DNA from 3 places in the Nocardia arthritidis genome. Region 3 is predicted to be linked to each of the others. Evidence: riboswitches for the same ligand, from Rfam matches in the RefSeq annotation. Region 3 holds a riboswitch; each other region holds the start of a gene.

Region 1 (6,110 bases), 4.6 Mb from region 3:
GATCGCGCTGGTGCGGCGGCTCGTGCTGGATTCGCTGGTTGTGCGGCTCATGACTGATCGTCTGGTGGCTGGAGCAGGATTCGTTCGGTGGTCGCGGCGACGAAACTCAGCGCGTCGAGCGGTTCCAGATAGGGGAGTTGGGTGGGTAATTCCACTGCGCCGAACATCGCTCCCGGATAGAGCGCGAGATGATCGGGCAGGTACAGCCCCTCGAATCCGCACCGCTCGGCATGCCGTGCGACCGCGATGAGCCGGTCCGGATCCACGCCGTGGAACGGCGAACTATAGCTGATGGCGAAACGCATGTCGCTCAATGGAATTCACATTTCGGCGGCGCGGCGCGCAGCCGGGCGAGCAGTTGTTCGCGCAGTGCGGCGAGCTGGTCCATGGTCGCGTCGACCTGCCGAGCGGCGCGCTCGCACCAGGCCGTGCTGTTCGTAATACCGCAGGTGCGGGTGCCGATCCGCTCGGCCAGTTCGCCGATGAGCATGCGACCTCCTTCGATGCGTCGGCCGCAACGGTAAACGTTGTCACCGGCGTCAAGGCAAGATCGCGGCCTCCAGTTTGCCTAGGAAACGCCCGAAATGCGGATCGGATTCCGGGACGGCGAACCGGTCGATATCCCACCACCGGCCGTCGCCGAACTCTCTTGGATCCAGCCGATATTCGCGGGTGCGGTCGCCGCGGACGACGTACCAGAGGCTCACGTCCTCGTGCCCGGCGTCGATTCCGATCGTGGTGGTGATCGTCAGGAACAGCGGTGCGGTGCCGACGACGCCGAAATCGGGCTCGATGCCCAACTCCTCCAATGTCTCCCGGCGTGCGGCCGCGAGCGGATGTTCGCCGGGCTCGACATGGCCGCCGGTCGGCAGCCACAGCCCGGCCAGTCGATGCAGGCCGAGCAGTACGGCACGGCCGTCCGGGTCGACGAGCACCGCGTAGGTGACCAGATGTCGCGGTGGCGTCGCGGGTTTCGCGCGGCGGAAGACATCATCGGTCGCGTCCAGCCAGCGCAGCGTTTGGGCGATGTGTTCGCATTCGAGCGCGTCGAACGGTTCGATCCCCCGCACGATTTCGGCGATGACTGCGGTGGCAGGATGCATGGCGGGACTGTAACGCCGCCCACCGACAGGAAACTCGAGGTCAGCGCCGGTCGAAGTGGGTGCGCACCAGGTCGGTGTAGTAGGCGATGACACGCGCGGGCGGGAACTCGCCGGGTTCCGCGAGAGTGAGGCGTCCGGCGTTCCAGACGAGCGCGTCGATGGCGCGGGCGGTCATCGCGACGTCGAGGTCGGTGGTCGCGGCGCGGACGAAATCCTCCAGCGCGGTGACGAGTTCGCGTCGCCAGTGCTCCATCCGGCGGCGGAAGTACGGTGTCGCGCTGTCCACCAGTACGAAGGCGGCTCGCCAGCGGTCCGGGGCCTCGGTGACCGCGCGCAGGAACCCCGCCAGGTAGCGCAGTACGTCGGCGGCGGGGTCGCCGGTCGGGCGCAGCGGCACGATATCGGAAAGTTGTTGGCGGGCAAGTTGTTCCTCCCGCTCGAGCGAGCTGCGCAGTAGGTCGTCGGTGTCGGTGAACTGGCTGTACACCACCGGCCTGGTGACACCGGCCGAGCGCGCCACCGCATCCATCGAGACCTTGTGGATGCCCTGTTCGACGATGATCCGCAGCGCCGCGTCGAGTAGTTGGGCGCGCCGCTGCTCGGGGGCCATGCGCGGCGCGTAGGTGCGATTGCGCCGGGTCGCCGGTTCGGTCATCGCTGCTTCTCTGTTCTGTGTGGGGGCTGGAAAGTCATTTCGGGGCTCTTGACAGCGGGTGGCTCAGTCCAGGATGCTACAGGGACTGTAGCTACAGTAGATGTAGCATTTGTGGAGGACCGTGATGACCACGACGGACGAGCCGATCGGTATCGCCGACTACCTGAGCCTCATCGACCCGGCCAACCGGCCCGATCCGTACCCGTTGCTAGCGCGGATGCGTGCGGCCGGACCGTTCCGGCTCGGCTCCGCGCCCGTCGTCGTCTTTCCCGGGTACGCGGACTGCGCGACGGTGCTGCGGCATCCGGATGCCCGCGTCGACCGCAGGCTCAGCGCCTTCGAACTGTCGCAGTTCCCGGACCCCCGCACCGGCGACGACGAACGTGGGCCCGCATTCCTGTTCCGCGATCCGCCCGACCACACCCGGCTGCGGCGGCTGGTCGCGAAGGCGTTCACCCCGCGCGTCGTACAGACCATGGAACCCAGGATCACGGCGCTGGTGGACGGCATACTCGATCGGGTCTCCGGAACCGAATTCGACGTCGTCGCCGAGCTGGCCTATCCGCTGCCGGTCACCGTCATCTGCGAATTGCTCGGTGTCCCACTGGAAGGCGAGGCGCGGCTGGGTCGCTGGTCGGCGCTCATGTCGCGCAAACTGGATCCGACATCGCGCTCCACCGCCGAATTCGCCGCCGATCCCGCGGCCGTCGACCAGGCGAGCGACGAATTGTATGAATATTTCGAGGAATTGACGGTTCGCAGGCGCGCGGACCCCGGGCCGGACCTGCTGTCCGAACTCATCGCCGCCGAGGAGGCGGGCGACAAGCTCAGCCACGACGAATTGATAAGCACCTGTGGGCTTTTGCTCATCGCCGGGCACGAGACGACGGTCAACCTGATCGGCAATGCGGTGCTCGCGCTGCTGCGCAACCCCGAACAACTCGCCGCGCTGCGCGCCGACCCGGCTCTCGCCGCCGCCGTGGTGGAGGAGACGCTGCGCTACGACCCGCCGGTACAGCTCGCCCCGCGAATCGCCGCCGCGGACCTGCGGATCGGCGATTTCCCGGTGCGCCGCGGCGAGGTCATGATCATGCTGCTCGCCGCCGCACAGCGCGATCCGCGGCTGAATCCGGACCCGGACCGCTTCGACCCGCGGCGTGACATCCGGCACCTGGCCTTCGGTGCGGGGGCACACTTCTGCCTCGGGGCGCCGCTCGCGCGATTGGAGGCGCGAGTCGCGTTGACGCGCTTCGCATTACGGGTTCGCGAACCACGCCTGCTGCTGGACCCGCCGCCCTACCGCGACCATGTCACCCTGCGCGGTCCGGCCGCGCTGCCCGTCGGTTTCACTGAGATCGCACCCTGAGCGCGAAAATTCCTTCGCGACAGGAAGAATCGCTTGACTTCACCGGCGAGTGCGGGTCAGTATTTTCAGGTCAGCACCTCGCTAGGCGAGGCTCCTGTACGAACACAGGCCACTGATCCGACGACGTCGAGAGACGCCCAGGGTCAGGACAGATCTCCCCGGATTAAGGGGTTATCCGAAGTGGCTTCCCCGGCAACGGGATACGTCGTGCAGTGCCGAAGCTCTGACGAGAGGGGTGCCAGCCCGTCTTTCGGGTTCCCCTTTGTGCCTTCATAGTGATCAGCGCGGCGAGGAGGTGGGGGACGACATGATGTCCGGCGATAGTCCGTATCCCAGTCCGGTTCTGACATATACATTCCCAGCTCGCTGCGACACTCCGATCGCCTGACGAACGTCGGCGCGGTACCTCTTGCCGTGCCTGGAAACTGTTGCAGTGTGCGGGTTTTCGCAAAGGAAGTGCGATATGCGAATCCTCGTCTCCGGTGCCAGCATCGCCGGACCCGTCCTGTCCTACTGGCTCACGCGGTACGGATTCACCGTAACCGTCGTCGAAAAGGCGCCGACACTGCGCAAAACCGGTGGTCACGCGGTCGACCTGTTCCGGCCGTCCGTGGAGATCTCCGAACAAATGGGTGTGCTGCCGCGAATCATGGAGCACGCCACCGGAACCGACTACCTCACCGTGCACACGGGTAGCCGCCGGGTGCGATTGGACCAAGCCAAGCTCGCCCGGGCCGCCTCCGATCGGCATGTGGAGATCATGCGCGACGATCTCAGCGAAATCTATTACGACGCAACACGAAACGATGTGGAGTATCGGTTCGGCGATTCCATCACCGCGATCACCGCGGACGGCCGCGTCAGCTTCGAGCACAGCGAACCGCGGGAATTCGATCTCGTCGTCGGCGCCGACGGGCTGCGCTCGAATGTCCGGCGGCTGGTCTTCGGGCAGGTGCCGGAACGGTTTCTGGGCGGCTACCTCGCGGTGGCCTCGGCGCCGCGCGAACTCGCGGTGCCCGGCGAATTCAACGCGCGGTTGGCGGTCGGCCGAGTCGCGGGGATCTACACCGCCCAATGCCTGACCGACTCCCGGATCCTCTTCCTGTTCCGGCCGGAACAGGAACTCGATTACGACCACCGCGATATCGATCAGCAGAAGCGGTTGGTGCGCAAGGCATTCGCCGGCTCGGCGCCCGAGGTCGACCGGTGGCTGGCGGTGCTCGACGATACGCCCGCCTTCTATTTCGACTCCATCACCCAGCTTCGGCTCGACCGCTGGTCCCGGGATCGGGTCACGCTGGTCGGCGACGCCGCCTACTGCCCCGGCCCGGCGGTCGGTGGCAGCACCAGCCTGGCGATCGTCGGCGCCTACACCTTGGCCGGGGAACTCGCCGCGGCCGGTGGCGACCACACCGTCGCGCTGCCCGCCTACGAGGCGGTGATGGCGGAATCGGTCCGGCGTAGCCGGATATTCGCCGCGCGGGCGGCCGCGACGATCGTGCCCACCTCCCGCCTCGGCATGTGGGCACTCATCCAAGCCGGACGACTGGGCACGGCCCTGCCCACCGGGTTGGCTCGCGCCGCAACGAAACTCGGCGCCCGCGGCCTGCGGTTTTACGACTCGATGCCGGTCAAGGATTACGACACTCCGCTCGCGTCGGTCTAGCGGCGGGATCTCTGGGTACGCGAGAACTGACCGGCGGGAGATGGTCAGGAGGTGATGATTGTGATGTCACCGATGTTTATGCAGTTGATGGACATGTTGCGAGACTGGTGGAACATGATGTTCCCCGATATGCCCATGTAGTGACACCGATCGATCAGCCGGACAGCGCAGCCTCGGCCCGCCGCTGTCCGGCTGTATTTTTTTGGGATGGGGCCCGAGGTGTGCGGTGTGGGGTCCGGTATGTGATGTGCGGCGGGACATGCGATGTGGGGCCGGGCATGCGGTGTGCGGCGGGCGTGTGATGTGGGGCCGGGCATGCGATGTGGGGCCGGGCATGCGGTGTGCGGCGGGCGTGTGATGTGGGGCCGGGCGTGCGGTGTGCGGCGGGCGTGTGATGTGGGGCCGGGCGTGCGGTGTGGGGATCGGCGTGTGGTGTGCGGCCTGGGTATGTGGGTGTGTGGCGGGGCGTGTGGTGTGCGGCCGAGCATGCGGTGTGCAGCGGGGCCATGTGGTGTGTGGTCCGGCATGTGATGTGGGGCGGGGCATGTGATGTGCGGGCCGGGTGTGTGGTGTGGGGCGGGGTGTGTGGTGTGGGGCGTGTGGCGTGTGGTGTGGGGCCCGGTATGCGGTGTGGGGCTGGGCGTGCGATCTACGGCCGAGGCAGTGGGGCGGATCATGCCGGAAGGTTGTCAGGGCTGCCGAGTTCGACGGTTATGCGAACCGGATATGTAGCGGCGGGGTCGCTGGTTGATGCTCACGCGCCGCCGGCGCTTCGAGCCCGGCGGCGCCGCTGTCCGTTGTCAGAAGCCGCAGCGGGAGTTGACCGCGTCCCTCGCGTCTTTGGACTCCTGCTCGTGCAGGATGTTCATGACTTGGTCGTCGGGGGCCGTGGCCGCGCGGTTCAGTTGTGCCACATCCGCGTTGAGCGCGCTTTTCAGCGGACCTTCGTCGGCGGCGACCGCCGCGTCGGCCAATTTGGTCGCGACGTCGTGCAGCGCCTTCTTCACGTCCGCGATGCCGACATCGCCGTCGCCGAGCGCGGCAGCCATATCCGTGGCCGCCTGCGCGACGGCGCCGCACGTCACCTTATCGCTGACCGCGCCGGCCTGCCCGGATGCCCCGATGCCGACAACGGTTACGGCCGCCAGCGTCACCACCGCGAGAATTGTTCTCCACATTACTTTTTCCCAACTTCCCGAGCCGAGTTGCGTGCCCGCTGTCGCGTCCATTCGGATTATTTCCGAACGACATAAGCAGATACGATCCGCCGTCACCGAATTCTGTTGCCAAACCTGGGAATTGGGTCGATCCGGTGAGATA
Region 2 (6,110 bases), 4.0 Mb from region 3:
CGACACCTACCCCGCCCTGCGCCCGGTGCCCGAAACCCGTTCCGTCGGTGTGTATTTCGCGGGCCGCCTGTGCCTGGAGCGCGACCTGATCACCAATCACAAGGTCTGGCTGCCGGAATGCCCGAGTCCCGGTGATGTGGTGGTGTTCCCGAATACCGCCGCCTACCACATGGATTTGTCGGCGGCGACCGCGTCCATGCATCCGGTCCCGCTGAAACTCGCTGTCGCGCACCGTGCGGGCAGCTTCCAGGTATACCGCGATTACGATTACGAGCCGCTGATTCCGGTCGGCGTCCCGCCACCGCGCCGGCTGCCACCGCGGCGCCCGCCGCTGCCCCGCCGACCCACCGAGGCACCGTGACGCGCTACGACGACATCACCGATCTGATCGGCAACACTCCCCTGCTGCACCTGGATCCGGGCGTGCATCAGCTCGACGGCGTGCGGCTCTACGCGAAACTGGAGTCGCACAACCCCTTCGGCTCGGTCAAGGACCGGGTGGCCTGGGGCATGATCCGGGACGAGATCGAGGCGATCCGGGCCTGCGGACAGACGCTGATCGAGGCGTCCAGCGGCAATACCGCAAAGGCGCTGCGCATCCTCGGCGCCATGTACGGGATCCGGCTGCGCGCGGTGACCAACCGGATCAAGGTGGCCGAGGTACGCGATCTGTTACAGCTGTTCGGCACCGAAATCGTCGAACTGCCAGGGCTTTCCGAATGCCCCGACCCGACGACGCCCAATGACGTGTATTCGGTGATCGAGGCGACGATGGCGAAGGAGCCGGGCGCGTACCATCATCCGTCGCAGTACACCAACGAGAAGAATGTCGAGGCGCACTATCACGGCACCGGCCGCGAGATCCACGAGGATCTGTCCGCCGACGGCATCACCAGGGTCGACTATTTGATCGGCGGTCTCGGCACCACCGGGTCCACCCGCGGCGCCGCCACCTACCTGCGCAAGCACAATCCCGAATTGCGCACCGTCGCGGTGGTTTCCGAGCGGGCCGACTTCATACCCGGCATCCGGACGGAGAACGAGATGTGGGAGGTCGGGCTTTTCCAGCCCGATTTCTACGACCGGATCGTCACGGTGGAGGCGGGCCGCGCCATCGACGCGACGCTCGCGCTCGCCACCGGCTACGGCGTCCTGGCCGGGCCCACCAGCGGCGCCAGCTATGCCGCCGCATTGGATTACCTTGGCGCACTGGATCTTTCGGGACGCTCCGCCGACGATCCGGTGGTCGCGGTATTCATCGTGTGCGACCGGCTGGAACCGTACCTGTCCTATATCAAGAAGCGCAGGCCGGAACTGTTCGGCCGGGCCGACCGCCGCGCGGTGCCCACCACCGCGGAACTGGCCGCGACACCGGCACTTTCGCCCGTCGAACTGGCCGAGCTGGACCGCATCGGCAGGCCGACGATCGTGGACACCCGCGGCGCCATGGCCTACCGGATCGCGCATGTGCCCGGCGCGGTGAACATCCGCGACGATCAGCTCGACGAAATGTTCGTCCAGGGCATCCCGTTCCCGAAATCGCGGCCGGTGGTCTTCGTCTGCCCGGTGGGCGAGCTCTCGACGCGCTACGCCGCACTGGCCCGGCGGGCGGGATACGACGCGGCCAGCCTGTCCGGCGGCGTCGTCGCCTGGCGCGACGCCGGTTTGCCGATGGAGAGCGGGACATGAGTCGACGGGTACGGGAAATGTCATTCCGCGCGTGTCCCGGCCACGGCTCGCGCAGACTGGCGCACTAGCGCAGGATGTCATGCGCGGGTATTCGCTCCATCGGACTCGAAAGAGATGATGCACCATGCTGCTTCCGTCGAAGAAGACCGTCGCCGCCACCCTGACCACCGTCGGCGCTGTCGGCGCCGCGCTGGTGTGTACCGCACCCGCCGCGCCCGCCGCCGTCACCTCGATCACCATCACCCCCGGGATGAGCTTCGGCAGCTCGTCGCAGTACGGCACCGGCTGCAGCTACACCGCCACCGCCAACGCGACACCGGGTGACGTCATCGGATTCTTCGACCCCACCGGCAGTTTCGACCCGTCCGGCTGGGTCACCGTCTCCGACTCCGGTTCGGTCACCGCCACCTGGCGGCCCGCCGTCCCCGGCAACCACACCCTCTACGCGGTCCGCAGCACCGGCGAATACGTGCAGACCAGCGTGGCCGTCGGCACCGGCATCAACCTCGGCCCCGCCTGCGTGGTGCCGTCCTGACGAGAGGTTCGGTCGGCGCGCCAGGCCCTGTCTCGAAGTCCGGTCGATACAGGGCCTTAATGTAGGCGAGTGCAGACAGGTCAGGATTCAGCCGACGGGGGTCCCCGCATCTGGGGTGGGACCACGCTCACCGAGCGCAGGGAGGCCCGCCGGGCCGCGCTGCTGGAGGCCGCGCTCGACCTGATCGGGGAATCCGGCGCGAGCGGGGTCACCATGCGCGCGGTCTGCCGCAGATCCAACCTGACCGACCGCTATTTCTACGAGAGCTTCGCCAGCCGCGACGAACTGCTCGACGTGCTGTACCGGCAGGTCGCCGACGAGTTCCTGGCGCCGATGACGGCCTTCGCGGCCACCGACGATCCGGCGCGGGACCGGCAGCTCTCGGAGATCCTGGTCGACAAGGTGCTGGCCGACCCGCGCAAATCCCGACTGTTCCTGGTCGAGCCCTATTCCAGCACCGGGCTCGGGCAGACGACCATCGCGGTGATGCCGGTATTCACCCGGTTGATGCAGGACCACCTGTTCGCGCACATCCAGGATCCGGTGCGGCGCAGGCTGGCCGCGGTCACCATGGCAAGCGGCAATGCCGGCATGTTCTCGGCCTGGCTGAACGGCTCGCTGCGGGCGAGCCGGGATCAGATCGTCGACCACTACGTCGCGACGCTCACCATCTATCGCGCTCTGTACCAGGACCAGGCCCCCGATTTGCCATGACACGCGGCGGGGTGTTTACTCGCTGACGCAAGGTGCTCATCGTTCGCTGAGGCTCCTGCACGGATACAGGCCAGCGACCCCGAACGTCGAGAGACGCCCCGGGTCAGGACAGGTCTCCCCGGCCTAAGGGGTGACTCCGATTGGCTCCCATCCCCGGGTTCACGCCGTGCAGTGCCAAAGGTCTTACGAGGAAGCCGTCAAGCGTTCGTCGAGATTTCCCGTTCCTCGGATACGGTAGGCGCACGCGACCACCATGATCGACAAGCGCGCGGCACGATCGGAAGTTTTTGAGGAGGTGAGCCGGATGACCGGCGGTGATAGTCCCAGATCCCTGTTTGCCAACAATTCACCTGGCGACACCTTCGTAGCTCGCGACGGGGCGCATACCCGCCCGTAATCTGCTGTTTCGACGGTGCGCACATCATTCGGGAGAAAGCGTCATGTCAACAGTCGAAATGGTGCTGCGGCTGCTCACCGGCGTCGGCCTCGGTACCGCGATCGGTTTCGAACGCCAGTACCGCGCCCGCGGTGCCGGACTGCGTACCAATGCCCTGGTGGCCGCCGGCGCCACCCTGTTCGTGTTGTTGTCCGCCAACGGTTTCCAGGGCAACGATGCGGACCCCACCCGGGTGGCCGCCCAAATCGTCTCCGGCATCGGCTTTCTCGGCGCCGGTGTGATCATCCGCGACGGGCTCAACGTGCGCGGGCTGAATACCGCTGCCACACTGTGGTGTTCGGCCGCGGTCGGCGCGTTGGCCGGTGCGGGCATGTACAGCACCGCGCTCGCGGGCACCGTCGCGGTGGTCGCGGTGAATATCGCGCTGCGGGCCGCGGGCCGGGCCGTCGACCGCAATCCGGTATCCACCGAGGAGCAGGCCGCCAGCTATGTATTCGTCGCGGTGACCAACGACGACAACGAGGCACATGTGCGCGCATTGCTGGTACAGGCGTTGACCCGCACCGATTTCCGCCTGGTCTCGGTGTCGAGCGCGAATACCGATAAACCCGGCCGGGTGGAGGTGCGCGCCGAACTGGTCGGCGATCAGCGCGACGACCGGCAGATGGAATCCGCGGTGAGCAGGCTCAGCCTGGAACCGTCGGTGACCAGCGTCGGCTGGCACACCTCGGTGAACGAGAAGGCGGGCGGGTCCCAGGCATGACGCTGCTGCGCTCCTACCCCTCCCGCGACGCGCTCGACCGCCCGCGCGCCAGGATCGCCGATGCCGTGGTGTTCACCGGCGCCGCGGTGCTCGTCTATGTGATCGTGCGACTGTCCGCGGGCGCCGCCGTGCCGTTCGACGCGAACACCGCTCCCGCAACGGTTTCCACCGATATCTCGGAGCTGCCCTACTATGCGGCGCGCTCGCTGCTGCGGATGTTCGCGGCGCTCGCGCTCTCGATCGTATTCACCTTCGTCTACGCGACGGCCGCCGCCCGGCTGCGGCGGGCGCGGCTGATCATGTTGCCCGCCTTGGACATTCTGCAGTCGGTGCCGGTGCTCGGCTTCCTGTCCATCACCGTCTCCGGGTTCATCGCGCTGTTCCCCGGATCGCAGCTGGGCCTGGAATGCGCGTCGATCTTCGCGATCTTCACCGCGCAGGCGTGGAATATGACCTTCGCCTTCTACTACAGTCTCATCGCCCAGCCGCGCGAACTCGACGAGGCCGCGCGCAACCTGAGATTGTCGCGCTGGCAACGATTCTGGCGGGTGGACGCGCCGAGCGGGATGATCCCGCTGGTTTGGAACGGCATGATGAGCTTCGGCGGCGGCTGGTTCTTCCTCGTCGCCTCCGAGGCGATCAGCGTGAACAACAATAATTTCGCGCTGCCCGGCATCGGCTCCTTCGTGGCGACGGCCAGCGCCGACAAGGATCTCGGCAAGGTGTTCATCGCGATCGGCGTGATGATCGTCATGGTCGTCGGGGTGAACTTCTTCTTCTGGCGCCCGCTCACCGCATGGGCCGAGCGGTTCCGGGTCGAGGAGTCGGAGGCGGCCGAGGCGCCGCGCAGCCTGGTGCTGAACCTGTTGCGCCGCTCCACCATTCCGACGCTGCTCGGCCGGGTGCTCGGCCCGGTCGTCGCGCCGGTGGACCGGGTGATGAGCGTCTTCGGGCTGGCCGAACATCCGCTGCGCACCTCACCGGCGCGCCGCAGGGCGGGCGATATGGTCTTCGCGGCGGTGATCGCGGCCGGAATCGTCTGGGGCGCATACCGGGTCGTCACCTATATCGCGTCGACCGCGGGCTTCGGCGAGGTGCTGCACGCCTTCGGGCTCGGCTTCATCACCCTGCTGCGGGTGGTGGTGCTGCTGATCTTCGCGACCGCGGTCTGGGTGCCGATCGGCGTTTGGATCGGGTTGAACCCCAAGGTGTCCCGGCTCGCGCAGCCCGTGGTTCAGGTGCTGGCCAGCTTCCCGGCCAACTTCCTGTTCCCACTCGTCGCGGCCGTTCTGGTGTGGAGCGGCGCGAGTTTGAACTGGGCCTGTGTGCTGCTCATGGCGCTCGGCGCGCAGTGGTACATCCTGTTCAACGTCATCGCCGGCGCCAGCGCGGTGCCCAACGATCTGCGCGAGGCCGCCGCCAACCTGCAGCTGCCACGAAAACTGTGGTGGCGCAGGCTGATTCTGCCCGCCATCTTCCCCAGCTACGTCACCGGCGGCATCACCGCCGCCGGTGGGGCGTGGAACGCGTCCATCGTGGCCGAGGTGGTGGAGTACGGGTCGACCACGCTGGTCGCCGCCGGACTCGGCTCCTATATCAAACAGGCCACCACGGCCGGTGATTCGCCGCGCATCCTCATCGGGGTGCTCGTCATGAGCATCTTCGTCGTCGTCATCAACCGGGTCTTCTGGCGCAGGCTCTACGCGCTCGCACAGCGGCGGTACTCGCTGTGACCGCGCGAATCGGGCTGTTCGCCAAGCATTTTCGTTCGACAGGAGGTCTCACATGACGGCAACGACCACCACCGGCGAGGTGTTGCTCGATATCGCGGGCGTCGGCAAGCGGTTCACCGGCGCGGCGGGCGATGAGCTGCGCGTGCTCGACGGTATCGATCTGCAGCTGCGCAGCGGTGAAATCGTCGCGCTGCTCGGGCGTTCCGGCTCCGGCAAGTCGACCCTGCTGCGCATCATCGCCGGGCTCATCGCACCCTCCGACGGACAGGTGCGCTACCG
Region 3 (6,110 bases):
TCGGAAGCCGCGGGAGCCTGGGCGGCACCGGAATTGGCATTCGACCACGGCGCGCAGACCCCGGTCACCGATAAGCTGTGGCCGCTACAGCGCGACCGGCGGGTGTGGGGTGCGTGGGCGCCCGAGCGCGCACCGAAGGCGTTCTTCCAGCCGGTGGATCTCCCCGCCGATATCGCGAAGGCGATGTTCGACCCCGCTTATCGAATTCCGCTGTACGAGACGGCATTACATGATTCGATCGTCAACGTCGACCGCTGGGAGCTCTCCTATTACAAGCTGCCGCGACAGCGGACGATGCGGGCGCTCACCGCGATGCTGAACAACACCCCGCTCAACCTCGTGCTCGACCGCGCGACCATCACCGAGCACGGCCCCGAGATCGCCCGGCTGCAAGGCTTTTTCGCGCCGCTGCACGAGGCGGCGGGCACCCTGCCGATGACGAAATTCGATTGGCTCACCGACGACCGCCTGGTCCAGCGCACCGTTTTCGGCGACAATGCCCTCACGGTCACCGCGAACTTCGGCGCACAGCCCTACGGTGGGCTGCCCGCGGGATGCGTCGACGCGAAATTGTCCGGTGACGCCGCGCCGCGCAGGCTCTGCCCGGGACAGTAGATGATCGCCGCCCTGCTTCGTCCGCGCCGGATGGATATCGTATTCACCTGTGGTGCGGCACTTCTCACCGTCGCACTGATCGGCCACCGCGAGGTGCCCGACCTCATGGGCCTCGGCATCGTGCTCGATACCGTCGCCCCGTGGCTCGGACTCCTGATCCCGGTGCTCGCGGTTGCGGCGCTCGGGCTGCGCGCTCCGTTCGGCGTCGCCGCGACGCTGGTTCCACTGCTGGTGTGGGCACACCTCTTCGGAGCATGGTGGGCGTCGCATCCGATGACAGTGGGCGACAAGCGGTTACGGGTTGTCACCCAGAATCTGTACGCGGGCAACCGGCAACCGGCGGACACCGCCCGCGCATTGGTCGCGACCGGCGCGGATCTCGTTGCCTTGCAGGAGGTTACGTCAGCAGATCGGGCGGGCATCGCCATTCTGGCCGACGCGTACCCCTACCACCACGCCGAGGGCACGGTCGAACTGTGGAGCCGCTATCCGCTGGGACGATCGGGCCCGGCGGATGTCGGCGCGGGTTGGCGGCGCGGATTGCGGGCGCTGGTGCAAACCCCATTCGGCACGATCGCGGTATACGTCGTCCACCTGCCGTCGGCGCGGCCCGGCGCCACCGCCGACCGGGATCGCGGCCTGCACACCCTCTCTGCCGAGCTGACCGCCGACCGTGCCGAAAATGTCGTCGTGCTGGGCGATTTCAATACCACAGACACCGACCGCAACTGGCCTGGTTTCGCGCCGGGCTATTTCGATGTCCAACGTCGGGCGGGCACCGGACCCGGTTTCACCTGGCCCGCTGGATTTCCGATCGCCCGCCCGGATCACATCCTGGTCCGCGGTCTACAGGCCACCGCCGCAAGCACATTCGAGACGCCCGGCCCCGATCATCGGGCCGTGACAGCGGTCATCTGCCGTTGAAGCAGTGGCTATTTCGGCAGATCGAGCCCGCCCACATCGGTGACCTTCCAGCCGAGCGCGCGATCGAGGGTGACCGTGTAGGTGACGGTCGATTCGTTGCCGCCGGGGCTCTGGGCATTGGTCGTGTGGACGTTCAGGAAGACGTTGACCTTATATGTCCCGCCCACTACCGAGATCACCTTCGACGAGATCGCGGTGGCGGTGGATTTCCACCGCAGCGGCACGACGATGTCGCGCAGTTGTATTGCGGTGGTATCGAATTTGCTCGCCAGCTGCGCGGTGGTGTTCGCCTTCAGCCGGGCGACCCACCCGTCGATGTCCTGGTAGTCGACGGCCGCCGCGCCCACCGCGTAGCCGGTGGCGAGCTGTTCGACCTTCTCGAATTCTGCTGTCCCGGCGTCCCTCCCGGCGCGATCGGATTTCAGGGTGATGAGTTCGGCTTCCAGCCGATCCCGTTCGGCGGAGAGGTGGTTTCGATCCTGCTGTACCGAAAACAGCAGTGTCACAGCGGAAATCAGCGCGATGGTGAGAACGACGACGATTGCGGCGAGGAGCCCGACACCCAATGCCCGGCCGCCTCGGGCTCGCTCGTTACCCGGCGGCTCCAGCGACAGCGCGGGCATCGGCTTGGTCGCCGGCGTAATGTCCGCGGAATGGGTTCCCGGCTCAACACGGTCGGCCACGGGCCCTCCCCTCGATCACGGCGGGCATCCGACTCGCCGCCGCGGCGAACCGTATCACGAACGGATATGCGGCGGCCCGGATCACCGGGTAATAACCAGCCCGCGCGCACCGATGTATCGGGTATCGAACGTCGACTCGGTCCATGCCGCGGCGGAGGGCAGCCGCACGCGGCACCCGATTGCGGCGGTGTGGTCCGAATCCCACACCGCCGCAATCATTCTCAGCCTGCGATGGACTGCACGACCTTGACCGCGACCAGCACCACCGCGACGGCGAGGTACCCGCGCAGCGCGATCATGCCCGCCATGCGCAGCGAGGAGAACGCCGGACGCGTCAGCGTGTCCAGTGCCGGGGTGCGCCAGGCATCGCGGTCGGCCTCCAGGATGGCCTTGCGCTCGGCCCGGCTCAGCCGCACATCCTCGAGTTCCTCGACCTGATCGGGATCGAGGTTGCCGAGTTCCTTCGCCGTTCGCTCGGCATCCCTGCGGTCTGCCCGGTTTTTGGCCAGCGCGATCACCCCGCCGCCGAGCAGGCCGATCAGCGCGCCGACGCCGAATCCGATCTCCAGGGTGGCCGTCGACAGATCGGGGAAGAAGGTGGCCGCGGTCAGCGCGAGCGAAAGCAGCACCAGCGACCACACGATGATGCCCGCGACGATGTTCTGCCGCGTGGTGTTCACCCACGGACCGAGCACCGCCTTGTCGTTGCACAGCAGCACCAGGAATACCGTCGCCGACGGCAGCAGCACACCGGCCAGCGCCTGCACGCCCTGGGTGAGCAGGCCCAGCACATTGTCCGGGCTGAACGAGACGGCGGCGGCGACGGCGAGCAGCAGGGCGTATCCGGCGTAGAACACCGGGGCCTCACTGATCTTCCAGTGCAGCGAATGCCGCCTGCCGAGGGTGTCGCCCAGCGTGTACGTGGTGGCGAGGCCGACCGCGTTCGCACCGATCAGCGAGGCGTCCAGCAGCAGGATCGCGAACAGCGCGCCGACGGTCTGGCCCTTGTGGTCGTGCAGCGCCTGCGCCACCGCGCCCGCATCAGTGAAGTTGCCGATCGCGTCGGTGCCCGCCAGCCCGAAGGCCGCGGCGGCCATGATCGCGACCGCGCCCATCATCACGACGACGATGCCGACCCACAGGTCGATGCGCTCGTACTTGATCCAGCGCGGGGTGATCCGCTTGTCGACGATGTTGGACTGCTGGAAGAACAGCTGCCACGGCGCGACGGTGGTGCCGACGATGGCGACGATCAACAGCAGCAGCGTCGAGTTCAACCCGCCGGGGAACGACGGCACAACGCCTTTCGCGGTCTCCGAGACGCTCGGATGCACCATGAACGCCAGCGGGAACATCACGATGTTGATCGCGATGAGCGCGAAAAGGAAACGCTCCCAACGCCGGAACGAACCACCGGCCACCACGGCGAACAGCAGCACCGCCGCCAGCGGAACCGAAATCGCCTTGGGCAGACCGAAGTAGTTCAATGCCATGGAGACGCCGATGAATTCGGTGACGATGGTCAGCGCGTTGACGATGAACAGATCGCCGACGCTGAACGCACCCCAGAACTTGCCGAACCGGGCGAAGATCAATCGGGCGTGGCCGACACCCGCGACCGCGCCGAGCCGGACCACCATTTCCTGGTTGACGTACAGCACCGGAATCAACAGCGCCAGTGTCCAAATCAGCGCCATACCGTAGTTCTGCCCGGCCTGCGCGTAGGTCGCGACGCCACCGGCGTCGTTGTCGCCGACCATGACGATGAGGCCGGGGCCGATGACGGCGAGCAGCATGCGGAACCGCTGCCAGCGGCTGCGGCCCTCCGCCGTATCGTGCTGTTTGATGGTGCCGAGGGCGCCGACGATATCGCCGACATGTGCCGAATCCAGTGCTGCCGGAGCGCCGTTGGCGGGGGCAACGGCTACCGTCGCGGTGTTGTCGCGGCGGCTGCCGCCATTCGAGAAGAAGGCCATCGCCATTCCCTCGCTTCCTGAAAATCATTGCTGCACAACAGCAGTGGTGAGACTTCAGTGATCCGTTCGACGCCGTCGTCGAAATGCGTATCAGTAGGTGGTGTGGCCGCCGAGCGAGGCGGTGAAGATCGCATTGCGGCCCCGGCTGACGCGCAGGTTCGCCTGCTCCTGCGGGGTGAGGGTGCGCCGGGCACGCTGCTTGCGGGCCGACTCACCCAGTACCGAAAGCACGGTCAGGCCGGGCCGGGCGCGGTTCTTGCGAACCGACTCGCCCAGCATCGAGAACAGGGAAATGTGACGCGGAAAAACAAGGATCGCCATGGCGAACTCCTGACAGGAAAGTCAGTCACCACAACCTTTTTCGGGCACCGCAAAATAACCCGGACACCAAAGCACCGACCCCCTCACCAAAGCGGAATTCGCTTCGTAGGTCGATGGGTGGTTTCAGGTTTCAGGCGGTAATCAGGCCGCGGCGAGCTGGTATCGATAGGGGTTTTCGAACCGGACTCGGATACGGACTATCGCCGGACTTCATAACGTCCCCCACCTCCTTGCTGCCGAGACGCACGCGAGCGTCGCTTACTCATGGCATCAGACCACGCGGTAAGGGATACCCACGCCTGAAACGACGAGGTAGGCACCCCTCTCGTCAGAGCTTCGGCACTGTACGACGTATCCCCCTGGCAGGGAAGCCACTTTGGATCGCGCCTTAATCCGGGACGATCTGTCCTAGCCCTGGGCGTCTCTCGACGTCGTGGGACCAGTGGCCTTTGTTCGTACAGGAGCCTCGCCTAGCGAGGTGCTGACCTGAAAATGTTGCACCCAGACTGATCGAAAGTCAAATCAGTGCCGGTCGGTTCTTCGGTTATGGCTAGGTCGTTGCGACACAATCTTTTTCGGTCCGGTTGCGCAACTGGGGACGCAACCGGACCGAATTGCTCAGGATTGCGCCGGCGCCGCGGGCGGGGTGTTGAGCCGCTGGAAGAATTGGATCGCCGACGCGATGCCGACCGGAACGCCGAGCACGATCGTGCCCGCCGCCGCGCCGAGCGCGACACCGGCGACGATGCCCGCGAGGCAGCCGCCGACCGCGCCGGGCAGGAAGATCGGCGGCATCAGCACCGCGCCGACCACCGCGCCCGCGACACAGCCGACGCCGCCGCCGATGATGGTGCCGACCAGGCTGCCGACGCCGGTGGCCAGGCCGAATTGCGTTCCGGCCGCGCTCAGCGCGGCATCGAAATCGGCCTGCGCATCGATCGGCTTCAGCGCCGGGCTCGGGGCCTGGGTCGCGGTTGCCGGATCGGTGCCGGGGGTCAGGATCGCGGTGTGGCCGTCGATCTCGGCGGCGATCGGGAAGACCTTGTCGTCCAGCCGGTAGCTCAGCGGCATACCCGCGGCCACGTGGCCGTCGGCGTCGAGCACGTCGAACTGGCCGTCCTTGGCGAACAGGGTGCCCGCGTCGGTCTTGACCACGATGGATTTGTCGACGACGTTCGCGGTCCAGTGGATGCCGGGCGCCTCGGTGGACGAATTCTGTTGCGGCGGAACCGCTGTCGACTCGGGAGTGGTGATGTTGAGCGCGCCGAGCGCGACCGCGGCGCCTGCCGCGTAGCTGCTGAACTTCCTCATCGAAAAACCTTTGGAGCTCGGGTGGTATTCATACCGTTTTCGGGCATGACAAAACCATGGCGGGCGGATTTTTGAATCCGATTTCTGCCCGAATAATTCGGGCAGCACGAATTACGCGGTCGCGATATGGCGCGGGCCGCGGATTACGAAAGCGTTCATGGTCGTGTGACGAGAATCGAGACACGACGAGGCCCGGAAAGACCGGGACTCGGATACGGATGGTCGCCTATGGGCATCGGGCCTTTCCTCACCTCCTCGAGGCCGGGCGCACGGGGGCGCG

The links. A riboswitch is a leader RNA that binds a small molecule or an ion and turns the genes downstream of it on or off. The one in region 3 is predicted to bind magnesium.
Region 1: it holds a riboswitch for magnesium, as region 3 does, so the genes downstream of both, F5544_RS14770 (FAD-dependent monooxygenase) here and F5544_RS39465 (hypothetical protein) in region 3, are expected to answer to the same signal.
Region 2: it holds a riboswitch for magnesium, as region 3 does, so the genes downstream of both, F5544_RS21215 (MgtC/SapB family protein) here and F5544_RS39465 (hypothetical protein) in region 3, are expected to answer to the same signal.

The regions. Positions count from the first base shown of each region.
Region 1 covers NZ_CP046172.1:3,306,258-3,312,367, forward strand. The annotation lists gene F5544_RS14745 (hypothetical protein) at 48-314, opposite strand; gene F5544_RS14750 (hypothetical protein) at 311-490, opposite strand; gene F5544_RS14755 (NUDIX hydrolase) at 540-1,103, opposite strand; gene F5544_RS14760 (TetR/AcrR family transcriptional regulator) at 1,144-1,758, opposite strand; gene F5544_RS14765 (cytochrome P450) at 1,883-3,124, shown strand; M-box (ykoK) riboswitch at 3,195-3,366, shown strand; gene F5544_RS14770 (FAD-dependent monooxygenase) at 3,588-4,790, shown strand; gene F5544_RS14775 (hypothetical protein) at 5,591-5,968, opposite strand.
Region 2 covers NZ_CP046172.1:4,697,293-4,703,402, reverse strand. The annotation lists gene F5544_RS21235 (decarboxylase) at 1-361, shown strand, start outside; gene F5544_RS21230 (pyridoxal-phosphate dependent enzyme) at 358-1,689, shown strand; gene F5544_RS21225 (hypothetical protein) at 1,814-2,224, shown strand; gene F5544_RS21220 (TetR/AcrR family transcriptional regulator) at 2,294-2,938, shown strand; M-box (ykoK) riboswitch at 2,970-3,138, shown strand; gene F5544_RS21215 (MgtC/SapB family protein) at 3,379-4,098, shown strand; gene F5544_RS21210 (ABC transporter permease) at 4,095-5,831, shown strand; gene F5544_RS21205 (AAA-associated domain-containing protein) at 5,884-6,110, shown strand, end outside.
Region 3 covers NZ_CP046172.1:8,700,331-8,706,440, forward strand. The annotation lists gene F5544_RS39445 (glycoside hydrolase) at 1-615, shown strand, start outside; gene F5544_RS39450 (endonuclease/exonuclease/phosphatase family protein) at 616-1,539, shown strand; gene F5544_RS39455 (hypothetical protein) at 1,548-2,222, opposite strand; gene F5544_RS39460 (NRAMP family divalent metal transporter) at 2,444-4,198, opposite strand; gene F5544_RS39465 (hypothetical protein) at 4,289-4,519, opposite strand; M-box (ykoK) riboswitch at 4,833-5,004, opposite strand; gene F5544_RS39470 (hypothetical protein) at 5,138-5,830, opposite strand.